Regions from separate parts of the Amorphus sp. MBR-141 genome, predicted to be linked through region 1. Evidence: predicted binding sites of a transcription regulator. Region 1 holds the regulator's gene; each other region holds the start of a gene.
The links. Region 1 encodes LexA, which represses DNA repair genes until DNA is damaged. Its sites were predicted from a motif close to TGTTCNNNNTGTGTTCNG; they were not measured.

Region 1 (5,418 bases):
GGACGCCCCCGCCCCCCGCGGCTTTCGGGCCGCCCTTGAAGCCACCGTCCAGTCCGGCCGGCCGGGGCTGATCGCCGAAATCAAGAAGGCGAGCCCCTCGAAGGGCCTGATCCGCGAGGACTTCGATCCGGCCGCGCTGGCGGCCGCCTATCAAGCCGGCGGCGCGACCTGCCTGTCCGTGCTCACCGACGAGCCGTCCTTCCAGGGCGCGCCGGAGTTCCTGCGCGACGCCCGCGCCGCCTGCGCGCTGCCGGTGTTGCGCAAGGACTTCATGTTCGACATCTACCAGGTGTTCGAGGCGCGCGCCTGGGGCGCCGACGCGATCCTGGTGATCATGGCCGCCGTCGAAGACGACACCGCCCTGCGGCTGGTCGAGACGGCCCACAACCTCGGCATGGACGCGCTGATCGAGATCCACGACGCCGACGAGCTGGCGCGCGCGGCCGAGATCCCGGCTGCCCTCGTCGGCATCAACAACCGCAACCTGCGGACCTTCGAGACGGCGCTGGAAACCACCGAGACGTTGGCGCCGCACGTGCCGGGCAACCGGATGATCGTCGCCGAATCCGGCATTTCCACCCCCGGCGACATCGCGCGGCTGACCGCCGTCGGCGTCGACGCCTTCCTGGTCGGCGAGAGCCTGATGCGCCAGGACGACGTGGAGTCCGCCACCCGCACCCTGCTCGACGGCGCCACCGTCGGCGTACGGCTGGCGGCCGAGTAGATCGGGCCCGATGGCAGGCGACACCCTCACCCATCTGGACGAGACCGGTGCCGCCCGCATGGTCGACGTGTCGGAGAAGTCCGCCACGCGCCGCGAGGCCACGGCAACCGGCAGCGTCACCATGCGCGCCGAAACGCTGGCGCTGATCCGCGCCGGCAACCTGAAGAAGGGAGACGTGCTCGCCACCGCGCGCATCGCCGGCATCATGGCAGCCAAGCGCACCCACGAGCTGATCCCGCTCTGCCATCCGCTGCCGGTCACTTCCGTCAAGGTCGACATCGAGGCCGATCCGGCGCTGCCCGGTCTGCGGGTGACCGCCACCGTGGGCGTCGACGGCAAGACCGGCGTGGAGATGGAAGCCCTCACCGCGGCGAGCGTCGCCTGCCTGACGATCTACGACATGGCGAAGGCGGTGGAGCGCGAGATGGTGATCGGCGACATCCGCCTGCTGGCGAAATCCGGCGGCCGCTCGGGCGACTACCGCGCGGGGCCGGCCACGTGAGCCTCCTCCCCGTCCAGGAGGCGCGGGCGCGCGTGCTTGCCGGCAGCGTCCGGCTCGGCGTCGTCCACGTCCCGCTCGCCGACGCCGTCGGCCGGGTGCTTGCCGAAGATATTTCCGCCACCCGGCAGCAGCCGCCGTTCGCCGCTTCCGCCATGGACGGCTATGCCGTGCGCGCCGTCGACGCGGCCGAGGCGGGCGCAACCTTGCATCTGGTGGGCGCGTCGGTTGCCGGCCGCCGTTATGCCGGCACCCTGGCGCTCGGCGAGACCGTGCGCATCTTCACCGGGGCGCCGGTGCCGGACGGCGCCGACACCGTCCTCATCCAGGAAAACACCGAGACGGTGGACCCGCAGACGGTCCGGGTGACAGTGCCGGCCCAGCCCGGTCGCCACATCCGCCGCGCAGGGCTTGATTTCGAGACCGGCGCCGCGCTGCTTGCCGGCGGGACCCGCCTAGACGTGCGCCACGTCGCACTGGCTGCCGCCATGAACCATGCCACACTGCCGGTCGGCCGGGCGCCGAAGGTCGGCCTGATCGCCACCGGCGACGAACTCGTGGCGCCGGGAGAGGCACCCGGCCCGGATCAGATCGTCGCCTCCAACACGCCGGCGCTGGCCGCCCTGATCACGGCAGCCGGCGGCGAGCCGATCGATCTCGGCATCGTCCGCGACAACGACGCGGCGACCGTTGCCGCGCTTGCCGACGGCCGGGATCGCGGCGTCGACATTCTCGTCACGCTGGGCGGCGCCTCCGTCGGCGACCACGACCTGGTGCGCAAGGCATTCTCCGACGTCGGCATGGAGCTCGGGTTCTGGCGGATCGCCATGCGCCCCGGCAAGCCGCTGATCTTCGGCCACCTCGGCGGCATCCGGGTCCTCGGCCTGCCCGGCAATCCGGTGTCGAGCCTGGTCTGTGCCATGCTGTTCCTGATCCCGCTGGTGCGCGCCCTGCAGGGCGACGCGGCACCGGGCCCCGCCTACGCGGCGGCGCGGCTGACCCACCGCATGCCCGCCAACGACGGCCGCGAAGACTACGTGCGCGCCCGCCTCACCGAGCGCGACGACGGCCTGCCGGAGGCCGATCCCTTTTCGCTTCAGGATTCCTCGATGCTGTCGACGCTCGCGGCTTCCGGCGCCCTGATCGTCCGTCCACCCAACGCACCGGCGGCAGAAGCCGGCAGCCTCTGCCGCATCCTGCGGCTCTGAGGCTCCGCGCGCTGGCCGGAGCGACCAGGACGGCTTGCGGCGGTGCGATCCGCCGACAGCGAGCCGTTCCGCCTTTTGTGGAAGGCACACCCACCCGATGATCGGACGATTGTCCGCGCCGGGCGGCCGACCATTCCCTTTCCGCTTTCCCCCACCGCTCGAATCGCACAGATTGCGCCTCCCGTCCCGGCCACGATCCGGCCGCGACCTGTTCCCGCTCTGGGCCTGCAGGACGCAAACCGAACATTAACCGTTGCGGAACACATATGGAACGTGTAGCGTTCGTTCCTGATTTGTACCGCACACGCGATGCATCGCTGACCCGAGGGGTGGGGCCGAATTCATGCTGACCCGCAAGCAACATGAACTTCTGATGTTCATCCACGAGCGGCTGAAGGAAAGCGGCGTTCCACCCTCTTTCGACGAGATGAAGGATGCGCTCGACCTCCGGTCGAAGTCCGGCATTCACCGCCTGATCACCGCGCTGGAAGAGCGCGGCTTCATCCGCCGCCTGCCGAACCGGGCGCGGGCTCTGGAAGTGATCCGCCTGCCGGAATCGTCGAACCCCTCGCTTGGCGCCAACCGCTCCCGCGGCTTTTCGCCGGAGGTAATAGAAGGGTCCCGGGGCAAGGCGCCGCCTGCTCCGGCTCCGGCCGACCACGGCGGATCGGGCGGCTACAGCGTGCCGGTCATGGGCCGGATCGCGGCTGGTGTCCCGATTGCGGCGATCCAGCAGGAAAGCCATCAGATCACGGTTCCGGCCGACCTGATCGGCGGTGGCGAGCATTTCGCCCTCGAGGTCCACGGCGATTCGATGATCGAGGCAGGCATCCTCGACGGCGACACGGTGCTGATCAAGCGCTCGGACGCGGCCGACAACGGCGACATCGTGGTCGCTCTCGTCGACGACGAAGAAGCCACTTTGAAGCGGCTGCGCCGCAAGGGGGCATCGATCGCCCTGGAAGCCGCCAACCCGGCCTACGAGACCCGCATCTTCGGTCCCGACCGCATCCGCATCCAGGGCAAGCTGGTGGCGTTGTTCCGGAAGTACTGAGATCCGCCGATGGCCGCGCGTAGCCGACGGCAGCCTTGGCGGAGATGACGGCTCGTCAGCGCCGAACCACCGGGGTCGCAGTCCAGGGACGCGCGGTCCGCGGCCGGGCATGCTGCAGCCGATAGTACGGCGGATCGTCCTGCCAGGTGAGCGCGAGCGCGCCCGCCTGACGCAGGAGGTTGCGGTCGACGATCAGACGCGGGCCCGAGCAGCCCGGCGGGGCGTCGTGGCGGGTAATCAGGATCTCCGCGCGGACGCAATCCTCGACGAAGGCGGCCGGATCCTCGGCGAAGGCCGCGACCGGTGGCGGCCTTGCTTTGCGGACACTCACCGCAACGCTGACGATCCCGTCGGTGGCGTTTGTGGCAGGCCTGTTTGCCGCTGCGCCGGCTTCCCTGCCACGCCTGAGCCCGATCGGTGCCGGGAGCGTCAGCGTGCAGCCGAGATCGTCGCAGCGCACCGCATCCCGCACCGCCGGGTCCAGTGGATCTCTGGTGTCCCCATCCGCCCTAAGCCACATGGCCGCGGCGAACGCCCCGCCTTGCGCCGTTGCGATCCTCAGGCGCCCGTCGGTTCCCCGCACCGCAACGGCGCGGCCGTCGTCGGAAATGAGCAGGTCAGGGCTCGAGCCCAGCGGGGCTATCGCAAGGCCGGCAGCGATCGGGACCACGCCGAGGAGCCGCCAGCCGGCCTGCCAGAGCGCCAGCCAGAGCAGCCCGCCTGTCATTGCGAGAACGGCTGCGGCCGGCATGCGGCCCACGCCGCCGGTCTGGCCGCTGAGACCAGCCACCCACTCCGCAATCCCCACCACCGCGTCGAGGCCCAGGCCCATGATCGGGAGCACCAGCGGGTCGAGCCCGAGCGGCATCAGCGCCACCGAGACGACCCCGAACGGCATGACGATCAGGCTGACGAACGGCATCGCCAACAGGTTGCCCAGAAGGCCAAGCGGCGCCAGCCGGTGGAAATGCAGCGCCCCGATCGGAGCGGTGACCAGCCCTGCGACAAAGGACGTGAGTGCCAGGCCGCCCATCCAGAGCGCCGCGGTGCGCAGGACGCGTCGTCCATGGCCCGCGTTGCGATCCCCGCCGCCGGAGCGCTCGCGCGTCGCCTGCCACTCGTAGGCGGCGACGAGCGCGATGACCGCGGCGAATGACATCTGGAAGCCAGGACTGAGGACGGCGGCCGGATCGAGGATCATGACGACAAGTGCAGCGACCGCAACGGAGCGAAGGGTCAGCGCCGGCCGGTCGACGAGGACGGCCAGAAGGGCCACGGCCGCCATCACGAATGCGCGGATGGTGGCGACGGCACCGCCCGAAAGGATCAGGTAGACCAGCCCCGCCATGAGGGCTGCGACGGCCGCCCACTTCTTGATCGGCCGCCTGAGCGCGAGGCCGGGGATGGCCGCGAGCACGAAGCGCACGGTGCCGAAGATCGTCCCGGCCACCAGCGCCATGTGCAGACCGGAGATCGCCAGGATGTGGCCAAGGCCGGAGAGCCGAATGGCATCCTGGGTCTCTTCCGGAATCCCGCCGCGGTCGCCCACCAGAAGCGTCGCGGCGATCTCCCCGTTCTCGCCGGGAAGTGCCGCGCGCAGCCGTGTGCCGATCCCGTCGCGGACCCGAGCGACCATGGCGCGCAGGCGGATGTCCGCCGGCGCCGGTCCGAGATCGGCCGCCTTCGGCATCCCGTACGAGAAGCCGGTGGCGCCAATGCCCTCGAAGAACAGGCTGCGGGCCCCATCGTAGCCTCCGGGCTCGACCGGGCCACGCGGCGGCGCCAGCCGGGCAAGCACGGCGATGCCGTCTCCGACCCTGGGAGCCGGCCCCTTTCCCCGCGCGGTGAAGCGGACGCGCGCGGGGGTCCGGGGCCGGCCGAGGCCCTTCAGGTGATGAACCCGCACGATGTAGCGGACGGCACCGTCCGGGCG
Region 2 (5,418 bases), on a different contig from region 1:
CCGCCCTTGACGTTGAAGGAGAAGCGACCGGGGCCATAGCCGCGCGCCTTGGACTCCGGCAGCCCGGTGAACCACTCGCGGATCGGCGTGAACGCGCCGGTGTAGGTGGCCGGGTTGGAGCGCGGCGTGCGGCCGATCGGCGACTGGTCGATGTCGATGATCTTGTCGATCTGCTCCAGCCCCTCGATGGAATCGTGGGGCGCCGGCACGTCGCGGGCGCCGTTCAGCCGCCGGGCCACCGCCTTGTAGAAGGTGTCGATCAGCAGCGTCGACTTGCCGCCGCCCGAGACGCCTGTCACCGCGGTGAAGGTGCCCAGGGGCAGCTCGAACGAGACGTTCTTGAGGTTGTTGCCGCGGGCGCCCGTGAGCTTGATGCTGCGGCCCTTCTTCGCCTTGCGCCGCTGGGCCGGCACCGGGATCTCGCGGGTGCCCGACAGGTACTGGCCGGTGAGCGAGGCCGGGTCGGCGACGATCTGGTCCGGGGTTCCCTCCGACACGATGCGGCCGCCGTGCACGCCGGCGCCGGGCCCCACGTCGACCACGTAGTCGGCCGCCAGGATGGCGTCCTCGTCGTGCTCGACCACGATTACCGTGTTGCCGAGGTCGCGCAGCCGCTTGAGCGTCTCCAGCAGCCGGGCGTTGTCGCGCTGGTGCAGGCCGATCGACGGCTCGTCGAGCACGTAGAGCACGCCGGTGAGCCCCGAGCCGATCTGGGAGGCGAGGCGGATGCGCTGGCTCTCGCCGCCCGACAGCGTGCCGGAATTGCGCGACAGCTGCAGGTAGTCGAGGCCGACGTCGACCAGGAAGCGCAGGCGCTCGCGGATCTCCTTGAGGATGCGGCTGGCGATCTCGTTCTGCTTGTCGGTCAGCCTGTCACCGAGTTCGCCGAACCACACGTGGGCCTCGCGGATCGACAGCTGGGAGGCCTGGCCGACATGGAATCCGGCGATCTTCACGGCCAGCGCCTCTGGCTTCAGCCGGTAGCCGCCGCAGGCCTCGCAGGGCTTGTCGGACTGGTAGCGCGACAGCTCTTCGCGCACCCACTGGGAATCCGTCTCGCGCCAGCGCCGCTCGATGTTGGTGACGACGCCCTCGAAGGACTTCTTCGTCTCGTAGCTGCGCAGGCCGTCGTCGTAGCGGAAGGGAATCTTCTCCCTCGTGCCGAACAGGATGGTGTCGCGCACGACCTGCGGCAGGTCGCGCCACGGCGTCGTCATGGCCACGTCGTAGTGCCGGGTGATCGCCTCCAGCGTCTGGGTGTAGTAGGGCGAGGTGTTGCCGGTGCGCGACCACGGCAGGATCGCGCCGCCGCGCAGCGTGAGCCCGTCGTCGGGGACGACCAGATCGGCCTCGAAGCTCAGCATGGTGCCGAGCCCGTCGCAGGTCGGACAGGCGCCGAACGGATTGTTGAACGAGAACAGCCGCGGTTCGATCTCGGGGATCGTGAAGCCCGACACCGGACAGGCGAACTTCTCCGAGAAGACCATCCGCTTCGGGGCGCCGGCCTCGTCCGTCTCGTCGGCGAACTCGGCGAACGCGATGCCGTCGGCAAGCCCCAGCGCCGTCTCCAGCGAATCCGCCAGCCGCGTGCCGATGTCGTCGCGCACGACCAGGCGGTCCACGACCACCTCGATGTCGTGCTTGATCTTCTTGTCGAGGGCGGGCGCCTCGGTGATCTCGTGGAAGGTGCCGTCGATCTTGACGCGCTGGAAGCCCTTCTTCTGCAGCTCGGCCAGCTCCTTGCGGTACTCGCCCTTGCGGCCGCGCACGATCGGCGCCAGCAGGAAGAGCCGCGTCTTCTCCGGCAGCGCCAGCACCCGGTCGACCATCTGGCTGACCGTCTGGCTTTCGATGGGCAGTCCGGTGGCCGGGGAGTAGGGCACGCCCACCCGCGCCCACAGGAGCCGCATGTAGTCGTAGATCTCGGTGACGGTGCCGACCGTCGAGCGCGGATTGCGCGAGGTCGTCTTCTGCTCGATCGAGATGGCCGGCGACAGCCCGTCGATCTGGTCGACGTCGGGCTTCTGCATCATCTCCAGGAACTGGCGGGCGTAGGCCGAGAGGCTCTCGACGTAGCGCCGCTGGCCCTCGGCGTAGATGGTGTCGAAGGCGAGCGACGACTTGCCGGAGCCCGACAGGCCGGTGAACACGACGAGCGAATCCCGCGGGATCTCCAGATCCACGTTCTTCAGGTTGTGCTCGCGCGCACCTTTGATGGAGATCGTCTTATGCATGGGAGCCAGGATGTCCGGTCTTGGGGGAGCTCGCCGGCGCGGCCGTCAGGTAGGCCTTCCGGGAGAGAGCGAAGAAGGCATGCGGGCGGCCGGCGTGATGCCGATCGGCAATATAGGGTAGACCGACCCGCCGGATAACCCTGAGCGAGCGGATATTGTCGGGGAGGGCGAAGGCCACGACGCGCTCCGGCCGGACGACGTGCATGGCATGGTCGAGAACGGCGCAGGCCCCCTCGGTGGCAAATCCCTGGCCCCAGAACCGGGGCAGGAGGTGCCAGCTGATTTCCGCGTCGTCGGCCGCGTCGCAGACGGGTTGCCGCTCCCAGAAGAACACCGCCGGATCGCGCATCAGCGCGGCCAGCCACGGCCGGTCTTCGGGTTGAAAGGGCCGCAGGGCCAGCCGCTCGGTCGCAAGTTCGGTCATCGTTGCCTGGAATCGCTGCCGTGATCAGCGGAGAGCTTGCCTTGATCGGCGAAAGAGAACAATATAGGAACATCATATTGCGGCGCACGCCCGGATGCAATGCGAAGATCCGGGCGACCATGTGGGCAAACAGGGTCGGTCGCATCGGGTTCCCCGCCGGTCTCCGGCCCGCACATCTGTGGACGGGGACCGCGGATGGGGAGACGCGCAGCCTGCGCCGCGCTATGGGTGCGGGGATCATGATCGTCTGGGAATGGAGAATGGGATGGCCGGCAGCGTCAACAAAGTGATCCTCGTCGGAAATCTCGGCGCAGATCCGGAAATCCGTCGCACCCAGGACGGCCGCCCCGTCGGCAACCTGCGCATCGCGACCTCCGACAGCTGGCGCGACAAGACGAGCGGCGAGCGGCGCGAGCGCACCGAGTGGCACCGCGTGGTGATCTTCAGCGAAGGCCTGTGCAAGATCGCCGAGCAGTATCTGCGCAAGGGGTCGAAGGTCTATCTCGAGGGCCAGCTGCAGACCCGCGAGTGGGAAGACCAGTCCGGCCAGAAGCGCTACACCACCGAGGTCGTGCTGCAGGGCTTCAACGCGACCCTGACCATGCTCGACGGCCGCAGCGAAGGCGGCGGTGGCGGCGGCGGCGCCTCCTACGGCGGCGGCAGTGGCGGCGGCGGCAGCTCGGGCGGCTTCGGCCAGTCCGGTCCGATGGACACCGGCGGCGGCAGCAGTGGCGGCGGTGGCGGCGGCTATGGCCGCGACCTCGACGACGAGATCCCGTTCTAACCCCGCTCCGGGCGTTGCCCCCGGCCGGGTCGTGCCTCCGGCCGACCGCGCGCCGTGTACCCGGGAGTGGCCCACCGTCCGGCGCCCGTCACACGGCGGTGCGACACTGTCTCCGCATCGATCCCGCTCTCCAGGAGCGGGATGCGAGGGCGCCTGTCAGAAGACGGAAGCGCGGTGACCGGCCTCCAGATCATCGATGAACTCTCGCGTCCCGGAAGCCCCTCGCGGCCCAATGAGGACGCGTACGGGACGGCGGGCGCGTTCGCCTGGGTGATCGACGGCGCCACCGGGATCGGCGATTTCGAGTGCCTGGAGGGGCCCAGCGATGCGGCCTGGCTGGCGGCCACGGCGAGCACGCTGCTCGCCGCGCGGATCGAGGCCGGAGAAACGGACCTCGTCGGCCTGCTCGACGGCACCATCGAGGAGCTTGCCCGCCGGTTCGAGCGGGAGCAGGTGCGCGCGCCCCAGGGCCGCTACCAGCGCCCGACGGCCTCCATCCTGATCGCCCGCTTCGACGCCGACGGCATCGACGTCGCCGAGCTCGGCGACTGCTGCCTGTTCGTGCGCGCCGGCAACGGCGCCGTCCTGACGGTGGGCAGTGACCGGGCCGGCCGGGCGGCCGAGCGGGACGCGGCGCGCCGCATGATCGCCCACAAGGCGACGCTCGAGACGCCGGAGGTGCGCCGGCTGATGCGCGACGGACGCTCCCGCCACAACACGCCCGACGGCTACTGGGTCCTCGGCCTCGACCGCGAGGCGGCCGTCCACGCCCGGCGGCGCCGGCTCGACGTGGAGGCGCCCTTCGCTGCGCTGCTCGCCACCGACGGGTTCGCGGCGCTGGTCGAGGACTACCGCCTCTACGACGCGCCGGGCCTGCTGAGCGCGGCCGGAACGGACGGGCTGTCGGCGCTCGCCGACGAACTGCGGTCGCTGGAGCAGGTCGAGGACCCCGACTGCCGGAGCTTTCCGCGCTTCAAGCCGTCCGACGATGCCACCGCGCTGCTGGTCCGCGCGGACCGGGGCCGGCGGTGACGCTCGCGCCGCTCATCGCGGCAAGTCCGGCCATCCAGCTTCATACGGTGGTGGCTCTCTCGGCATTTTTCCTTGGCCTCCTTCAGGTGGTGGGTCCCAAGGGCCGGATGATCCATCGCGCGCTCGGATGGATCTGGGTGGTGCTGATGGCCGTCGTGGCCGTCTCCGCCTTCTTCATCCACGAACTGCGCGTGTGGGGCGATTGGAGCCCGATCCACCTGCTGGCCGTGGTCGTGCTGGTAGCGCTGCCGTTCGGTGTGATGGCGGCGCGCCGGCACGACGTGAACCGCCACCGGCGCACGATGCTCGGCCTGTTCCTGGGGGCGCTGGTGATCGCTGGCGCGTTCACGTTTGCTCCCGGTCGGCTCATGCACGCGCTCGTCTTCGGCTGATTCGGGTCACACCGTCTTGGCCAGCGTGATGACGCCGTCGGCGACGAACTGGACGGCGAGCGCGGCCAGGATCACGCCGAGCAGCCGGGTCAGCACCGCGCGTCCGGTGGCGCCCAGGAAGCGGTCGACCGTCGGGGCGGCCAGGAAGATCGCCAGCGTGCTGCCGAGCACCAGCGCGATCGTTGCGATCATCGCGCCGAACGCGGCGTTCGACGGCGCGTGATCGGCCAGCAGGATCACCGCCGAGATGGCGCCCGGCCCGGCGATCAGCGGGATCGCCAGCGGGAACGCGGCAATGTCGGCGTGATCGTCCTCCGAGGCGCTTGCGGTCGCCGCCCCGGACCGCGCCGGGGCCGGGCCGTCGCCGCCCCCCTCACTGTCGCCGGCGTCCTCGCTGGTGGCTTCCTGGGCGAGCGTCGCCTTGCGCTCGGTGCGCTTGCCGAAGACCATCTCGGCGGCGATCCAGAACAAGAGCAGGCCGCCGGCGACCCGGAACGCCGACAGCGAGATGCCGAGGAAGCCGAGCAGCGCATTTCCGACCAGTGCGAAGGC
Region 3 (4,514 bases), on a different contig from region 1:
TCTCTCAAAAGAAACAGGTTTCGGCCGTGCGCTCCGCTTGTGCGCAGCTGGCGGCGCGTCGCGGCACCAAACTGCGCGATTCGGGCCTCTGGCTGCGCTATTTGGCACGGTGCGCAGGCGTGCGCAGGCCGCGTGCGGGTGCGCACAGCTGTGCGCGCACCGGCTCCGTGACTGAGCACGCCGCGACCCCATCACCGAGCGTGCCGCATCCCCCGCCGGCGACCGTCTCCTGTCCCCGCTGCTCCGCCTGCCGGTCGACCGCCCCGCTTCCCCCGCGGGGGCATCCGCACGGCCCCGGCGGGATCCGAGCACAGTGTCCGGCCTGCCGCCGTCCACCGGCTTCTGGCTGAAGGTGATGCTGGCAGTGCCGCGGCGGCCGGGTCGGCCAGCCGGCCGCACCCCTTCTGCATTCCGCCGGTCGGCACAGCTCCCGGGTTCCGCAGGGTTGGCACACCTCAGGCATCCCGCAGGGTTGGCGCACCTTCCGCATCCCGCCGGGCGGCACCTTCGCCACACCGTGGGGCGGGCGCTTCCCGCGCCTGTTGCACCACCGCCGCCGGCGCGCGGCGCCACGCTGGCCGGCCCCGTTCTGGCATGTCATTAGCCGGCAAACGAGAGCCGGTGCGTCCGGTTGGGGGCTCCCGCCGGGCACACCGCGCAGGCATTCCGAACAGGAGCAGGTTAGCCGGCTGAGGAAGTTCGGCCGGGGGCGGGGCGGCAGGGGGCGGGCGCGCTGGACGCCCTGGCGCATTTTCCGGTCAGATCGAAGCCGTCCGCGCGGAAAGAAATGGCTCAAGTCTCGGATTCCGAAGCCATTTCTCGTCGATCGGGTGGTTTTGCCCGATCGGACAAGGCTCCGGACGCTTTGGACGCGTTCGGAGGCTTGCCGCGCCACGGGTTCAGGCTCGCCGCGTGGGGCTGTCGCTGCCTGGTCCCGCACCCGGATGTCCACGGTCCGAGCGGCGCTGTGCGGTGCTTCTGCGTGGGCGCGTCCAGGCGCCCGATCGGCCCCGTGAAACACATCGGGGACAATCTCATTTGTCCATGTAATCATCTTTTAGATCAATATCTTGGATGATGAATCTCGCGTTAACCATAAGCCTCCCAGCCTCCCAGCCTCCAGCCTCCAGCCTCCAGCCTCCAGCCTCCAGCCTCCAGCCTCCAGCCTCCGGGGCGGGGCGGCGGGTCAGGCGGCGACGGCCAGGCGGGGGCCGGCCTGGCGGTAGGCCAGCGCCTCGGCGAGATGGAGCCGGCCGACCGTGGGGGCGCCTTCCATGTCGGCCAGCGTGCGGGCGACCTTGAGGACGCGGTGGTAGCCGCGCGCCGACAGGCGCATGGCGTCGGCGGCCTCGCGCAGCAGCCGGGCGCCCTCCGGGTCGGGCGCCGCGATCTCTTCGATGAGGCGCGGGCCGCACTCGGCGTTGGTGCGGGCCGGCGCGCCGAGGGCGGCGAAGCGGGCCCGCTGGATGGCGCGGGCGGCGGCGACCCTGAGGGCGGCCTCGCGGGAGCCTTCGGCGGGCGAGGGCATCGCCATGTCGGAGGCGGTGACGGCGGGCACGTCGATGCGGACGTCGATGCGGTCGAGGAACGGACCGGACAGGCGGGCCTGATAGTCGGCGGCACAGCGGTCGCCGCGCCGGCACTGGTGGCCGGGCTCGCCGTAGTAGCCGCAGCGGCACGGGTTCATGGCGCAGACGAGCTGGAACAGCGCCGGGTAGCTGACCCGGTGGTTGGCGCGGGCGATGACGGCGCGGGCGGTCTCCAGCGGCTCGCGCAGCGCGTCGAGCACCGGCGGGGCGAACTCCGGCAGCTCGTCGAGGAAGAGCACGCCGTGGTGGGCGAGCGACACCTCGCCGGGCCGCGCCCGGACGCCGCCGCCGACCATCGCCGCGGTGGTGGCCGAATGGTGGGGCGCGCGGAACGGCCGCCGCGCCGACAGCCGGCCCTCGCCGAGCTGGCCGGCGATCGACTGCACCATCGACACCTCAAGCAGCTCGCGCGGCGCCAGCGGCGGCAGGATGGAGGGCAGCCGCTGGGCGAGCATCGACTTGCCGGAGCCGGGCGGCCCGACCATCAGCAAGTTGTGGCCGCCGGCAGCGGCGATCTCCAGCGCGCGCTTGGCGGTCTCCTGGCCCTTCACGTCGGCGAGGTCGGGCAGGGGGGCGCCGTCCTCGCGCACCTTCGGGTCGGGCCGCGACAGCACCTGGGTGCCCTTGAAGTGGTTGGCGAGCGCGATCAGGCTGCGCGGCGCCAGGATCGCCATGTCGCCCGACGCCCACGCCGCCTCCGGCCCGCAGGCGGACGGGCAGATCAGCCCCTTGCCGAGCGCGTTGGCGCCGATCGCCGCCGGCAGGACGCCGGCCACCGGCGCGATGGTGCCGTCGAGCGACAGCTCGCCGAGCACAACGTAGTCGAGCACCTGGTCGGCGGGGACGACGCCCATCGCCGCCATCAGCCCGACGGCGATCGGCAGGTCGTAGTGGCTGCCTTCCTTCGGCAGGTCGGCGGGGGCAAGGTTGACGGTGATGCGCTTGGGCGGCAGCGACAGGCCGGAGGCGATCAGCGCCGAGCGCACCCGCTCGCGGCTTTCCCCCACCGCCTTGTCGGGCAGGCCGACGATGGTGAAGGCGACGGTGCCCGGGCCGACCTGGACCTGGACGTCCACCGGCACGGCCTCGACGCCCTGGAACGCCACCGTCGTCACGTGCGAGACCATCGTCACCCTCCCGGCCAGCCGCAATCAAAAGTAGCGGACGGCGGGAGTTCGCGCAAGAACATTATGGGAACAGAAGCGCCCCAAGGCGGCGATCAGGCGGCGGTCAGGCGTCCGAGAGGGCCGTCATGTCGGGCGCGCCGATCGCCTCGCCGCGCCGCTTCATGGCGTAGACGGTGCCGGCCCACAGCACGATGCCGATCCCGAGCAGGACGGCGGCGATCAGGTATTGCGTGGCATCGCGCCCCGTCCACGGGCCGACGAAGAAGGCGCAGGAGGCCGCGCCGAGATAGGGCAGGCCGAGCGGCGCGCGGAAATGCGCGTGGTCGACCGTGTCGGAGCGCAGCACCAGCACGGCGACGTTGACGACGGCGAAGACGCCGAGCAGCAGCAGCGCCGTCGTCCCGCCGAGATCGGGAACCGCGCCGACGAAGACGATCAGCCCGGCGGCGAGCAGCGTGGTGAAGACGATCGAGACGTAAGGCGTGCGCCGGGCCTTCGAGACCCGGCCGAGGACGCGCGGCAGCACGCGCTCCTGCGCCATGCCGTAGAGCAGGCGGCTCGCCATCAGCATGTTGATCAGGGCGGAGTTCGCCACCGCGAACATGGTGATGACGCCGAACACGCTGAGCGGGAACCACGGCGCGCCGGCCTCCACCACCTTCAGCAGCGGCGTCGCGCCCTCGCTGAGCGCGTCGATCTCGACCAGCGCGATCGCCGTCACCGAGACCAGCAGGTAGATGACGCCGGTCAGCACCAGCCCGCCGAGCAGCACCTTCGGGAAGATGCGCGACGGATCCTTCGATTCCTCCGCCATGTTGACGGAATCCTCGAAGCCCACCATGGCGAAGAAGGCCAGCGTCGTCGCCGCCACCACCGGCCAGAAGATGCCGCCGTCGCCGGCCGACGAGAAGTCGACGGCGCGGCTGAAGTCGCCCTGGCCGCCGGCCAGCGCCGCCGCGCCGATCAGGATGATGATCAGGAGGCCGGTCAGCTCGATGCAGGTGAACACCACGTTGAGCTTGACGCTCTCGCTGACGCCGCGCCAGTTGACCAGCCCGATCAGCCCCATGAAGGCGAGGCCGATGGCGGTGACGCCGACGGCGCCGGCACCGAAGCCGAAGCTTGCGGCGAAATTCTCCGCGAATGCCCGGGCCGCCGTCGAGGCCGAGGTGATGCCGGACGACATCACGGTGAAGGCGACGATGAACGTCACGAAGTGCACCCCGAACGCCTTTTGCGTGTAGAGGGCGGCGCCGGCGGCGCGCGGATACTTGGTGACCAGTTCGAGATAGCTGCAGGCGGTGACGGCGGCGAGGGCGAAGGCCACCAGGAACGGCAGCCAGACGATCCCGCCGACTTCCCCGGCCACCTTGCCGGTCAGCGCGTAGATGCCGGTGCCGAGCACGTCGCCGACGATGAACAGCAGCAGCAGCCCGGGCCCCATGACGCGCTTCAGCCCGGGCTCTTGCCCGTGGGCGCCCTGGCTGTCGCTTGGTTGCCCGGCCTTACCTTGCCCGGCCTTACCTTGTCCGCCCGTGCCCTGTTCCTGCGCCATGCCGGCCTCCCCCAATCCACCGTGCGGCCAGGGTTGAGAAACCGGCTAACGGTTGAGAGTCCAAACGGCGGGGAGAGTGTGTTGGTTCCGGGGGGGCGATGAGGGCGCGGGCGGAGGGCGGAAGGCTGGCGGAGGTGGCAAGGCCGAGATGTGGCTCGACGGGGCGACATCGCATCGCCTGCGATGAAAATCGCCAAGGTCTTAGAGTCCGTCTCGAAACTGGCGCGGGAGGTGGATAGCCGG
Region 4 (5,418 bases), on a different contig from region 1:
GGGTCCATCTCGACCTCTACGCCTGGTCGCAGAGCGACCGGCCCGGCCATCCGAAGGGCGCGGCCGCGCAGGCGATCCGTGGTCTTTATGCCCTGCTCAAGGAGCGCGCGGGAGCGACCCGATGAGCGCGGAAACCCTGGATCGCCGCGTGCACGCCACCCGTCCCGATCTCGCCGATGCCCGTCTCAAGGACCGGGTGAGTGCCGACCGGTTCGTGGAGGGCACGCTGCGCCGGGTGATCGCGGCGGTCGCCCCGATGCGGCGGGAACCCCGCGCCGACGGTCCGCTCGACACCGAGGCGCTCGTCGGCGATCTCGTGCGCGTCTTCGAGGAGACGGCCGAGGGCTGGGCGTGGTGCCAGCGCGAGGAGGACGGCTACGTCGGCTACATGCCGGGCGAGGATCTGGGGGCCTCCTATCCCGCGCCGACCCACCGGGTCACCGTGCCGGCAACCTTCCTGTTTCCGGGTCCGGACCTGAAGCTGCCGCCGCTTGCCACGCTGCCGATGGGCGCGTCGGTCGCCGTCGGCGGCCCCGAAATCCGCGGCGGCCTGGCCTACGCCAAGCTCGCCACCGGTGGTGCGGTCGTCGCCAAGCATCTGGCGCCGCTGGGCGAGACCGCGCCGGACTGGGTCGCCGTCGCCGAGACGTTCCTCGGAACGCCCTACCTTTGGGGCGGCACGACGCGTGCCGGCATCGACTGTTCGGGGCTGGTGCAGATCGCCTGCCGGATGGCCGGCATCGCCGCGCCCCGGGATTCCGACATGCAGGAGGCGGCGCTCGGAACGGCGGTGGAGGACAAGGGCCTGGCGCGCGGCGACCTGCTGTTCTGGCCGGGCCATGTCGGCGTGATGATCGACGACGGCCAGCTGCTGCACGCCAACGGCTTCCACATGATGACGGTCATCGAACCGGTGGCCGAAGCGCGCGAGCGCATCGCCGCCAGCGCGGGGCCGGTGCGCACCGTCCGGCGGATCCTGTCCTCGGCTCAATAGCCCCGGGTGCGATCCACGACGTTCTGGAGCGGGTCCCCGCGCTCGAACGCGGCGATCTGGGCCACGATGCCCCGGCAGATGGCGGGCGGGTTGCTCTCGGCTGCCACGTGGGGCGTGATCACCACCTCCGGCCGGTCCCAGAGAGGGCTCGTCGCCGGAAGCGGCTCGGTCTCAAACACGTCGAGGGAGGCGCCCTTCAGGGTGCCTGCTTCCAGCGCGGCGACGATGTCGGCCTCAATCTGCAGGCCGCCGCGCCCGGCGTTGATCAGCATCGGTCCGCCGAGCGCCCCGTCGCGGGCGAGCCGAGCAAACAGCGAGGCGTCGAGAAGGCCGCGCGTTTCCGGCGTCAGCGGCAGCAGCACCACCAGGATGTCGGTGCGCGCCAGGAAGCCGTCGAGCGCCGCGGCGCCGGAGACGACCTCGATCCCCTCGACGGTCTTCGCGGAGCGGTTCCAGCCGGTGACCCGGTAGCCGAGCCGCTGCAGCATGGCGGCGGCGTCGGATCCGAGCACCCCCATCCCCATCACGCCGACCCGGACCTCGTGCGCAGCCGGAAAGCTCTCGGAGACCCATTCGCGGGCCCGCTGCCGCGCCTGGAAGCGGAGTGCGCCGCGATGGTGGGTCAGGACCTGCAGCACGATCCACTCGGTCATGCGGCCGGTCATGTCGGGATCGACGACGCGCACGATCGGCCGAGCCGGCAGCGAGGTGTCCGCCAGCAGCGCGTCCACGCCGGCGCCGAGGTTGAAGATGACGTCGAGATTGGGGAGTTCGGCGAGCAGGTTGCGCGGCGGCTGCCAGACGACCGCGTAGCGGATGTCCGACGGGTCGTAGGCGTCGATGCCGTCGACGACGACCCGGCGACCGTCCGCGACGGCTTCCAGGTGGCGGCGCCACGGCTCGGGCGTGAAGCCCCGGGCGGCGAAGAGAATGCTCATGGCGATCAGGTGCCCGACGCGGGCGCCGAGATCAAGCGCGACGGCGGTTGGGACGTCATGCCTCGCCGGCCGCGCGGACCGGTGCGGCCGGCCCCTGGTCGTCCGGCTCGATGTCGAGAGCCTCGATCCGGCCGCCGCGCTTGGCGACCTTCTCCGCTGAGATGACGATCTGCTCGACGTCCCGCTGGGCCTGGCCGAAATGCTGCTGCAGCTTCATCACGCGCTCGGTCATCCGGTCCACGTCGTCCATCAGGTGGCCGACCTCGGCGCGGATGACGTGTGCCTCCTCGCGGATGCGGGCGTCGCGGATGACGGTGACGACCACCTGGATCGCGAGCTGCAGCAGCGTCGGAGAGAGGATCACCACCCGGGCCCGGTAAGCGCGCTGGACCACGTCGGGAAACCGGTCGTGGATCTGGCCGAACAGCGATTCCGACGGCACGAACACGAAGGCGAGGTCCTGAGTCTCCCCCGGGACGAGATATTTCTTCCGCACGTCGTCGACGTGCTTGATGAGGTCGCGACGCGCCGCCTGCTGCGCCTCCTTGAGGGCAGCGTCGGTGTCGGCCGCCTCGATGCGGGCGAAGGCCTCCAGCGGGAATTTGGCGTCGATGCACAGGACGGGGGCGCCGTTCGGCAGCCGGATCGTGCAGTCCGGACGCGCGCCGGTCGACAACGTCGGCTGGAAGGAGAAGGCGCCCTCCGGCAGCCCGTCGCGGATGATCGCCTCCATCCGCGCCTGGCCGAACGCGCCACGGCTCTGCTTGTCGGCGAAGATCCTCTCCAGCTGCGACACTTGGTCGGAGAGCCCCGACATGGTGCGTTGCGCACGGTCGATGACGGCGAGCCGTTCGTGCAACTGGCGCAGCGTCTCGTGGGTGGCGTTCGAGGCCTGCGACATCGACGAACCCAGCCGGTGGCCCATTCCGTCGAGGCGCTCCGACACCGCCTTTGTCAGCTCCGACTGGCGGCTGCCGAACACCTCCGCCACCGTCTGCAGCCGGCCGGACGTCTCCGCCTGCATGCGCAGGATCTGGGCCATCTGGACCTCCATCGCGCGCACCGTGTCGGCGTTGCCTGCGCCATTTCGGCCGGCCGCGAGCCGCAGCGTCACCAGCAGCAGGATGACGATCACCGCCATCGCGACGCCGAGCAGCGCCTCGATCTGGGTCACCGCGTGGCCTTGAAACACGAAGATCGGATCCGACATGGGCGGAGGATAGCTGATTCGCGGTTTGTTCCGCCCGTATGCGCGTGCTTCGCACCTGCGGGCGGGGAATGCGGGCCTGCGACCGGCCGATCCGTTGACCGAAAGCGTCGCAGCCAATAAATCGGCATGATGTCCAAACGATCGATCCTTCTGATACCGGACCCTACGCTCCGCAAGGTCGCCGCTCCGGTCGGCGCGGTGGATGACGGCGTGCGCGCCCTCATCGACGACATGCTGGAGACCATGTACGCGGCACCTGGCATCGGTCTGGCCGCGCCGCAGATCGGCGTCCTCGACCGCGTCATCGTCTGCGACGTGGGAGGCGAGGACGAGGAAGAGCGGCGGCCGATGGCGCTGGTGAACCCGGAGGTCATCTGGAGCTCAGAGGAACTGCGTATCCACCAGGAGGGCTGCCTCTCCATTCCCGAATACTATGAAGACGTCGAACGGCCGGCCGAGGTCGGCGTGCGGTTCCTCGACCGCCACGGAGAGGTTCGGGAGATCAAGGCCGGCGGCATCCTCGCCACCTGTCTTCAGCACGAGATCGACCATTTGAACGGCGTCCTGTTCATCGACTATCTGTCGCGGCTCAAGCGCGACCGGATTACCAAGAAGTTCGCCAAGCAGGCGCGGCAGGCCGCGACCGAAAAAGCCTGATCCTTGCTGCCGCGCAAAGCGGCGGCGATCACAGCACGGGACATCCGATGCCGCTCAGGCTCGTCTTTATGGGCACGCCCGATTTCGCCGTGCCGGCGCTCACCGAGATCGTCGGCCAAGGCCACGACGTCGCCGCTGTCTACACGCGCGCGCCAGCTCGTGCCGGGCGGGGCATGGAGGCGCGCAAGTCACCCGTCCACGAGGCGGCCGAACGCTTCGGCCTGCCGGTGCTCACGCCGTCGACCTTGAAGGGCGATGAGGCGGCCGCCGCCTTCGCAAGCCACGGCGCCGATGCGGCCATCGTCATTGCCTACGGCATGATCCTGCCGCGCTCGATCCTGGAGATCCCCGAGGCCGGGTGCTTCAACGTCCATGCTTCGATCCTGCCGCGCTGGCGCGGTGCCGCCCCCATCCAGCGCGCGATCATGGCCGGCGACCGGGAGACCGGCGTTGCGGTCATGCGGATGGAGGCGGGCCTCGACACCGGCCCGGTCTGCATGATCGAGAAGGTGGCGATCGGCGACGAGATGACCGCCTCCGACCTGCACGACGTGCTGGCCCGCCTGGGCGCGGACCTGATGGTGCGGGCGCTGGGCGCCATCGAGCGCGGGACGCTCGACGCCGTGCCCCAGAGCGACGAGGGCGTCACCTACGCCGAAAAGATCTCCAAGGCCGAGGCGCGCATCGACTGGTCGCGGCCGGCATCCGTGGTCCACGATCAGATCCGCGGCCTGTCGCCGTTTCCGGGCGCCTGGTGCGAGATCGACACGGGCGGGAAGACCGAACGCATGAAGGTCCTTCGCAGCCGCCGCGAGGAGGGGGCTGGTGCCCCCGGGGCGGTGCTCGATGGCGAGGGACTGGTGGCCTGCGGCGAGGGCGCGGTGCGGCTGGTGCAGGTGCAGCGTGCCGGCAAGGCGCCGATGGCCGCCGACGAGGTCTTCCGCGGCCTGCGGCTGGCGCCCGGGGCCGCGCTTCTCTGAGCAAGGTCGGGGCGCAGGTTGCGGTTGTCCGGCCAAAACCGGATCGCAGGAATGGCCGGATCTTGCCGCTTCCGGCAGGCCCGGCTCATTGCCCGGGAGGGGCGGCGCTCGCCGTTCGCCCGCAGTTGAAAGCACGTGTCGGATGCCCCGCTACAAGCTGACCATCGAATATGACGGCTGGCCGTTCGTCGGCTGGCAGCGCCAGGCCGAGGGGCTGTCCGTGCAGGGCCGGCTGGAGGAGGCGATCAGCGCGTTCGCCAGCGAGACGGTCACCATCGGCGGGGCGGGGCGCACCGATTCCGGCGTCCATGCCCTCGGCCAGGTCGCCCACGTCGACCTCGCCCGGGAATGGCCCGACGACACCGTCCGCGACGCCACCAACGCGCATTTGCGCCCGGATCCGGTGGCGGTGATCGCGGCGGAGCGGGTGGCCGACGGTTTCGATGCGCGCTTCTCCGCCACGGCGCGGCACTATCTCTACCGGATCGTCAACCGCCGGGCGCCGCTCACTTTGGAGGCGGGTCTCGCCTGGCAGGTATCGGCTCCCCTCGATGCCGGGGCCATGCACGCCGGTGCGCAGCGGCTTCTCGGCCACCACGACTTCACCACCTTCCGCTCGACCCACTGCCAGTCGGCGAG

Region 2: ACSSVZ_RS20510 (single-stranded DNA-binding protein) is a predicted target of LexA. The motif match lies at 2,713-2,730, and genes of this name have one in related genera.
Region 3: ACSSVZ_RS17135 (YifB family Mg chelatase-like AAA ATPase) is a predicted target of LexA. The motif match lies at 2,771-2,788, and genes of this name have one in related genera.
Region 4: ACSSVZ_RS01105 (DNA recombination protein RmuC) is a predicted target of LexA. The motif match lies at 3,158-3,175, and genes of this name have one in related genera.

What each region holds. Positions count from the first base shown of each region.
Region 1 is NZ_JBRJGW010000020.1:62,711-68,128, forward strand. Features, by position in the region: gene trpC (indole-3-glycerol phosphate synthase TrpC) at 1-724, shown strand, start outside; gene moaC (cyclic pyranopterin monophosphate synthase MoaC) at 735-1,226, shown strand; gene ACSSVZ_RS22215 (molybdopterin molybdotransferase MoeA) at 1,223-2,431, shown strand; gene lexA (transcriptional repressor LexA) at 2,775-3,485, shown strand; gene ACSSVZ_RS22225 (ComEC/Rec2 family competence protein) at 3,541-5,418, opposite strand, start outside.
Region 2 is NZ_JBRJGW010000017.1:89,871-95,288, forward strand. Features, by position in the region: gene uvrA (excinuclease ABC subunit UvrA) at 1-2,234, opposite strand, end outside; gene ACSSVZ_RS20505 (GNAT family N-acetyltransferase) at 2,227-2,658, opposite strand; gene ACSSVZ_RS20510 (single-stranded DNA-binding protein) at 2,924-3,442, shown strand; gene ACSSVZ_RS20515 (protein phosphatase 2C domain-containing protein) at 3,617-4,474, shown strand; gene ACSSVZ_RS20520 (DUF2306 domain-containing protein) at 4,471-4,866, shown strand; gene ACSSVZ_RS20525 (MarC family protein) at 4,873-5,418, opposite strand, start outside.
Region 3 is NZ_JBRJGW010000013.1:53-4,566, reverse strand. Features, by position in the region: gene ACSSVZ_RS17135 (YifB family Mg chelatase-like AAA ATPase) at 1,187-2,716, opposite strand; gene ACSSVZ_RS17130 (APC family permease) at 2,820-4,271, opposite strand.
Region 4 is NZ_JBRJGW010000001.1:245,259-250,676, forward strand. Features, by position in the region: gene ACSSVZ_RS01090 (leucyl aminopeptidase family protein) at 1-125, shown strand, start outside; gene ACSSVZ_RS01095 (C40 family peptidase) at 122-994, shown strand; gene ACSSVZ_RS01100 (2-hydroxyacid dehydrogenase) at 988-1,932, opposite strand; gene ACSSVZ_RS01105 (DNA recombination protein RmuC) at 1,988-3,142, opposite strand; gene def (peptide deformylase) at 3,272-3,799, shown strand; gene fmt (methionyl-tRNA formyltransferase) at 3,847-4,779, shown strand; gene truA (tRNA pseudouridine(38-40) synthase TruA) at 4,922-5,418, shown strand, end outside.